Regions from separate parts of the Bacillus sp. N5-665 genome, predicted to be linked through region 2. Evidence: predicted binding sites of a transcription regulator. Region 2 holds the regulator's gene; each other region holds the start of a gene.

The links. Region 2 encodes NrdR, which represses ribonucleotide reductase genes. Its sites were predicted from a motif close to AACACNATATATNGTGTT; they were not measured.
Region 1: the regulator NrdR is predicted to act here: its motif matches at 1,364-1,381, upstream of MNO09_RS12080 (anaerobic ribonucleoside triphosphate reductase).
Region 3: the regulator NrdR is predicted to act here: its motif matches at 735-752, upstream of nrdI (class Ib ribonucleoside-diphosphate reductase assembly flavoprotein NrdI).

What each region holds. Positions count from the first base shown of each region.
Region 1 covers NZ_CP093325.1:1,847,270-1,849,547, forward strand. The annotation lists gene MNO09_RS12065 (acyl-CoA thioesterase) at 1-176, shown strand, start outside; gene MNO09_RS12070 (HesB/YadR/YfhF family protein) at 203-493, opposite strand; gene plsY (glycerol-3-phosphate 1-O-acyltransferase PlsY) at 602-1,198, opposite strand; gene MNO09_RS12080 (anaerobic ribonucleoside triphosphate reductase) at 1,424-2,278, shown strand, end outside.
Region 2 covers NZ_CP093325.1:874,471-876,748, forward strand. The annotation lists gene speD (adenosylmethionine decarboxylase) at 1-344, shown strand, start outside; gene nrdR (transcriptional regulator NrdR) at 630-1,091, shown strand; gene MNO09_RS06945 (replication initiation and membrane attachment family protein) at 1,244-2,278, shown strand, end outside.
Region 3 covers NZ_CP093325.1:4,206,969-4,209,246, reverse strand. The annotation lists gene MNO09_RS24190 (hypothetical protein) at 8-325, shown strand; gene nrdI (class Ib ribonucleoside-diphosphate reductase assembly flavoprotein NrdI) at 802-1,161, shown strand; partial or broken gene MNO09_RS24180 (ribonucleotide reductase barrel domain-containing protein) at 1,148-2,275, shown strand.

The DNA.
Region 1 (2,278 bases), 970 kb from region 2:
CTGTTAGTCCGCTTCGCGTTGTATATGGTTATGAAATATATAACGGTGAAGGTGAACTTTGTATTACTGCAAGTACGACGAATATTTGCGCGAAAAAAGAAGGATTTAGGCCCGTATCATTTAAAAAGTTATATCCAGAGTGGTATGCGAAATATGAGGAAATTAAGAAAAAATAAAAAAGCGTGGCAGAAGCCACGCTTTTTTATTTTTCATAATTAAATTGCGGGAAATCATCACCGTCGTTAAATGTAACAGCTAAATTATGTCCATCGAAGAACCACTCATCGTCGCCTTCAATAAAGAAGTTAATACCTTCTTCTTGAGTTTGAACAGCAGGATGTGCAGGATCATCTTTACGAATACCTAAAGAAAGTCCTTTTTGCACAGTACTGCAACCGCCGTATTGTACGAAAAGGCGTAGTGTTTCACCCGATTGTAAGTTTAATTCGTTTTTATACCATTGTGCTGCTTCTTTTGTTACGGAAAGATTCATGTATAGTTCCTCCAAATTATGTTGCTTTTTCTTTAGTATAAAAAATAACGCAAAAAGACGCTATTAATATGCTTCACGTTTTCTTTTTGCGTTATGTGGGTTACGATCTTATTTTTGCTTTTTTGAAAAGTTTGCTTTCGGTTCAGTTTTATTTATAATTCGTCCGATATTTGCACGGTGTTTATAAATAACCATACCTGCTAATAAACACATCGCAATAATGAAGATTTTATCCCCGCTAACAATGGATGCAATAACAGCAACGACGGCTGTTACCATAGAAGAAAGTGATACGTATCTTGTTGTAAATAAAAGGCTAAAAAAGACAACAGCTAATATTGCAAAAACAACTGGAGAGTAGCATAATAGCACGCCAGCAGAAGTTGCAACAGCTTTACCACCACGGAATTTCGCGAAAATCGGATACACATGTCCAAGAACAGCTGCTAACCCGAACCATAATGGGTGAACATCTAATCCGAAAATAATCGGTAGACTTGTTGCTAATGTACCTTTTAAAATGTCAGCAATTGTAACGATAAAACCTGCTTTTTTCCCTAGTGTGCGGAATGTATTTGTTCCGCCTAGATTACCGCTTCCGTGCTCACGAATATCGATTCCGTAGCCGATTTTTCCAACGACTAGTGCGAATGGAATCGAGCCAAGTAAGTAGGCAACGATAAATAAAAGATATGTAGTAACCATAAGTTCAGTCTCCTTTATTCAAATGTGTTGATAAAGGGTAAAAAGAGTTTTTCCCGTATATTGTACCATACATTTGTAAAGAGCACATTTCTTTTTTGTAAATGAAAAATTCATTATTTCGTGAAAAAAATTTCACAGGAATGTTACATTTCTCACAGAAACACCAAGACTATATGTAGTAACATTTTAATCAAAAGACAACAACATATTGGTGGAGGGTTATAAATGTTACAACGAAATGTACGTGGAGAAGAATTAATGAGAGTATTTGAGACGATTGTCCACGGTAGTGAGCAAGATTTAATGCAAGAAAATGCAAATGTAGATGGTCGCTCTCCGATGGGAGTAATGGGAACGTTCGCATCAGAGAGTGCGAAATATTATGCAGTTGAAAATTTATTGTCAGATCAAGTGAAAAAAGCGATAAATCAAAATATATTATATCCACATGACTTAGATTTTTATGCGACAGGAACGACGACTTGTTCGCAAATTCCGTTAGCGCAAATGCTTGCGAACGGTTTTCATACCGGACATGGGCATATGAGACAACCGCAGGATATTAAAAGTGCATTGGCTCTTGCGTCTATTATTTTTCAGGCGAATCAAAATATGCAGCACGGTGGTCAATCATTTGCACTCTTTGATATTGATTTAGCTCCATATGTGAGAAAAACAGTAGCGAGACATAAGAAACGATTACAGTCATATCCGCTTACGAAAGAACAAATAGAAGAATTTGCATGGAAAGAAACAGAAAATGATACGTATCAGGCGTGTGAAGCTTTCGTTCATAATTCAAATAGTATGCATAGTAGGGGCGGGGGACAAGTACCGTTTATTTCTATTAATTATGGAACAGACACATCAAAAGAGGGACGGTTATTAGTTAGACAGCTTTTAAAAGCGACACAAGCTGGTCTTGGTAAGGGGGAAACACCAATTTTTCCAATTCAAATTTTAAAAATGAAAAAAGGTGTGAACTTTGAAGAATGTGATCCGAACTATGATTTATTTGAATTAGCGTTAGAGACAACGGCTGAACGATTATTCCCTAACTTTTCATTTTTAGATGCGCCA
Region 2 (2,278 bases):
ATTGCGATTTCGACAAGCTTAATGACATGCCGTATATTGAACAATTATTTGTGGATGCAGCACTGAGAGCTGGTGCTGAAGTGCGTGAGGTTGCTTTCCATAAATTTGCACCACAAGGTGTAAGTGGAGTAGTAATTATCTCGGAATCACATTTAACAATTCATAGCTTTCCGGAGCACGGTTACGCAAGTATTGATGTTTATACTTGTGGGGATCGTATTGATCCAAATGTTGCTGCAGAATATATTGCAGAAGGTTTAAACGCGAAAACGCGTGAGAGCATCGAGCTTCCTCGAGGCACTGGTAGCTTCGAAATTAAGCAGAGAGAAACAAAAGCTCTTTAAAAAAGAACATAATTGATTTAAAATGTAAAGAGGTGTATAATGCACCTCTTTTTTAGTTTATAAAAAAGGAAAAATATAACGTACTCGTTAGTGAGATAAATTGAGCTCTTACGAATAAGTTAGCACTCCATCTACCATCTTATTTTTGAAAACGAGATGATAAAATAATGTGTTTAAACTTAAAGTGGTAAGAGAGTTAGAATGAGTTATATAATATTGTATATATATTGTCAGATGAAGTAAGTAGAGAAAAAATAAAGAGTATAGTGTAAAGGAGTGAATATATTGCGTTGTCCATCCTGTTCTCATAATGGTACAAGAGTGTTAGATTCGCGTCCGGTAGACGAGGGGCGCTCTATTCGAAGAAGGAGAGAGTGTGAAAGCTGTTTAAGTCGCTTTACGACATTTGAAAGAGTAGAAGAGTCACCTCTTATCGTTGTAAAAAAAGAAGGTACACGAGAAGAGTTTAATAAAGAAAAGATTTTGCGCGGCTTAATTAAAGCGTGCGAAAAAAGGCCAGTATCTTTAAGACAATTAGAAGAAGTAACTCAAAGTGTGGAACGTGAACTTCGTAATTTAGGTATATCAGAAGTGAAAAGTGATATGATTGGTGAAATTGTTATGGAAGAACTGCGTGATATTGATGATGTTGCTTACGTGCGTTTTGCTTCTGTATATCGCCAATTTAAAGATTTAAATGTATTTATTGAAGAATTAAAAGATATACTGCAAAAAGAAAGAGAGTAGAAGTTGTATTTTATTCTCTTTACATACCGTAAGTAATGAGATAAGAGAGCTAGAAGCGAAAGCTAATAGCTCTTTTTCGCTAAGCAATTATATAATGAAGATAGAACGAATGAAGTAGAGGATAGATTGGATGAGAGAAAGGAAAAGCAAGAATGGAAAAACAGTCATGGATGGAGCTATTGCCAATTGATCGTTATAAAGTAAGTGCGAAAGGGTTACTGCATAATTACGACCGAAAAGTGTTAACGATGTTGTATCAGCCGTTAATAGGTAGTAGAGCTTTTAGCTTGTACATGACGCTATGGGGAGAGTTAGAGCAAGATCGTGTGTTTGGAAAAGAGAATACACATCATTCCCTTATGGTGACCATGCAAATGCAGCTTCCCGAAATATATGAGGAACGAGTAAAGTTAGAAGCAATTGGGCTTTTGAAAGTATATATTAAGAAAGAAAAAGATATTCGAATGTTTATATACGAATTGCAACCACCTTTATCTCCGAAGCAGTTTTTTGATGATATTGTGTTAAGCATCTTTTTATACAATCGATTGAGTCGGACAAAATATAATCAAGTAAAGCAATATTTCTTAGAAGAAGAATTTGATTTTGCTTCTTATGAAAATGTTACGCGTTCTTTCAATGATGTGTTTGGTTCGTTTAATCCAGGACAGCTTGAGCATGCGCAAGAAGATCTTCGTATTCCAAAAACGACAGCTATGCCAAGTAACGAGAAGGGAGACGCTCCAAAAGTTTGGAATGATTTCTTTGATTTCTCCTTATTTGTAGATGGCTTGTCCGCTCTTGTCCCTAAAAAGGCGATTACAGATCAAGTGCGAGAATGTGTCAGTACACTTGCTTACGTGTACGATGTAGATGTGTTATCGATGCAAAATATCGTTCTTGGTACGGTGACAGAGATGCAGACAATTGATATCGAAAGGCTTAGAAAAGGAGCACGTGATTGGTATCAGTTCGAAAATGGTCAAGCGTTACCTGTATTAAGTGAAAGAGTACAACCTCACGCTGCACGTATGATGGAAGGGAAAGAGCCTTCTACGCAAGAAGAGATGTTAATAAAACAGTTAGAGGAAATCTCACCAAAACAACTATTAAAAGAAATCTCTGGTGGTGCAGAGGCGACAAAGGCTGACTTGCAGATCGTTGAAGATGTAATGATCAACCAAAAA
Region 3 (2,278 bases), 2.2 Mb from region 2:
GAGAATTATGGGCGATTTTAAACAAGGCATATTACCGCATTGGGATTATATGTGGAAAGATAGAGCCGGCAATAGGTTTATGGGGATGGTCATGTACCCAGAGAAACGAAAGTGTTCGGCAAAAATGCTTCAGAAAATAAAAAGAGCATATGAAGAGGCTGTAGAAATTAAAGTAACTGTACAAGTTCAACATACATTTCAGTACGTAGAAGGAATGATTGTGTACTTTGATGAAGAAGCTCCTGTATGTACAATGATTGATAAAGATGAAAATCCACATCATATATTTGTAAAAGATATTTTGCGTATTGAGCACTCTGAATAATCTTTTCATAAATAAATTGAATTTCCATAATAATAATCTTTTTCTATAATAGTTATCTTTTAGTATGTAACGCGAACCGAAAGTATATGTATAATATTTAATAAAGTAAAATTGATAAATGTAATCGTTTTTTAGAACAGATTATCGTTTCATGTCTGTTCTTTTTTTCGTGATGCTGGAGAAATATATTCCTCCAGCATTTGCCGTTTTATGACAAAATATATTGGTAACTTTTTTAAAAATAAGGTTAAATTCGTTGACAACTTTTTTGAAAAGCACTTTATTGACATGAGTTTTAGAATGTTGTTTCATAGTCATTGTATTGAAAAAAATCGACTGTCTTGTCGAAAAGTAAAATTTAAAAAAAGAAAGAATTTATACATATATCTTGTGTCTTATTTTGAAACGTAATACAATATATAGAGAAATCAAGAAACAACATACAGAGAGTATAGATTGGAGAGGGAGGGTCGGAAATGATAGTTGCATATGATTCTATGACAGGAAACGTGAAGCGTTTCATTCACAAATTAAATATGCCGGCCGTTCAAATTGGTGAAGATCTAGTAATAGATGAAGACTTTGTTTTAATTACGTATACAACAGGTTTTGGCAATGTACCAGAACGTGTTTTAGAATTTTTAGAGCGCAATAATGAAAAATTAAAAGGCGTATCTGCAAGCGGCAATCGTAACTGGGGAGACATGTTCGGTGCAAGTGCTGACAAAATTTCTGCTAAATATGAAGTGCCTATTGTATCAAAATTTGAGTTATCAGGAACAAATAACGATGTAGAATATTTTAAGGAAAGGGTGCGGGAGATTGCGACACATTGAACTGAATAATGAAATCACGCAAATGCAGGACGGTTTTTATCAGCTTCATAAAGATAAAGAGGCATTAGAAGTCTTTATGGAAGAAGCTAGAGAGAATACCGTTCATTTTAATAGCGTGGCAGAGCGAATGGAGTATATGAAAGAACATGATTACTATTACAACGTTCTGGACGAGTATAGCTTGGAGGAAGTAGAAGAGGTATATAACATCGCTTATGGTGAAAACTTCGAGTTCCAATCTTATATGGCAGCATCTAAGTTCTACAAAGATTATGCGTTAAAAACAAATGATCAAAAACAATACTTAGAAAGCTATGAAGATCGTGTAGCAATTGTTTCATTATACTTAGGACGCGGTGATGTTGCGAAGGCAAAACACTTCGCAAGCATGATTGTAAAACAAAACTACCAACCAGCGACACCAACCTTTTTAAATGCGGGACGAAGCAGAAGAGGAGAAATGGTGTCTTGTTTCTTGTTAGAGATGGATGATAGCTTAAATTCAATCGGCTTTAACATTAATACTGCAATGCAATTATCAAAAATCGGCGGTGGAGTAGCTTTAAACTTATCTAAGCTACGTGCACGCGGTGAGCAAATTAAAGGTATCGATAATGCTGCAAGTGGTGTAGTACCTGTTATGAAATTACTTGAAGATTCGTTTTCATATGCGAATCAGCTTGGGCAACGAAAAGGAGCCGGCGCAGTATACTTAAACATTTTCCATTGGGATATTATTGAATTCCTTGATACAAAAAAAATAAATGCCGATGAGAAGAGCCGTATTCAGTCTCTATCAATCGGAATTATCGTTCCAAGTAAGTTCTTCGAGCTTGCTGAGAAAAACGAACCTTTCCATGTTTTCGCGCCTTATACGGTGTATAAAGAATACGGAAAGCATTTAGATGATATTGATATTGATGAAATGTACGATGAATTAATGAGCAATCCGAAAGTGAAGAAGAAGCCGCTAGATATTAGTGCACGTGATATGCTTATTAAAATTGCTATGATTCAGCTTGAGTCTGGTTACCCATACTTAATGTTTAAATCAAATGCAAATAACCAACATCCACTGAAGGATATTGGAACTGTGAAGATGTCGAACTTGTGTTAA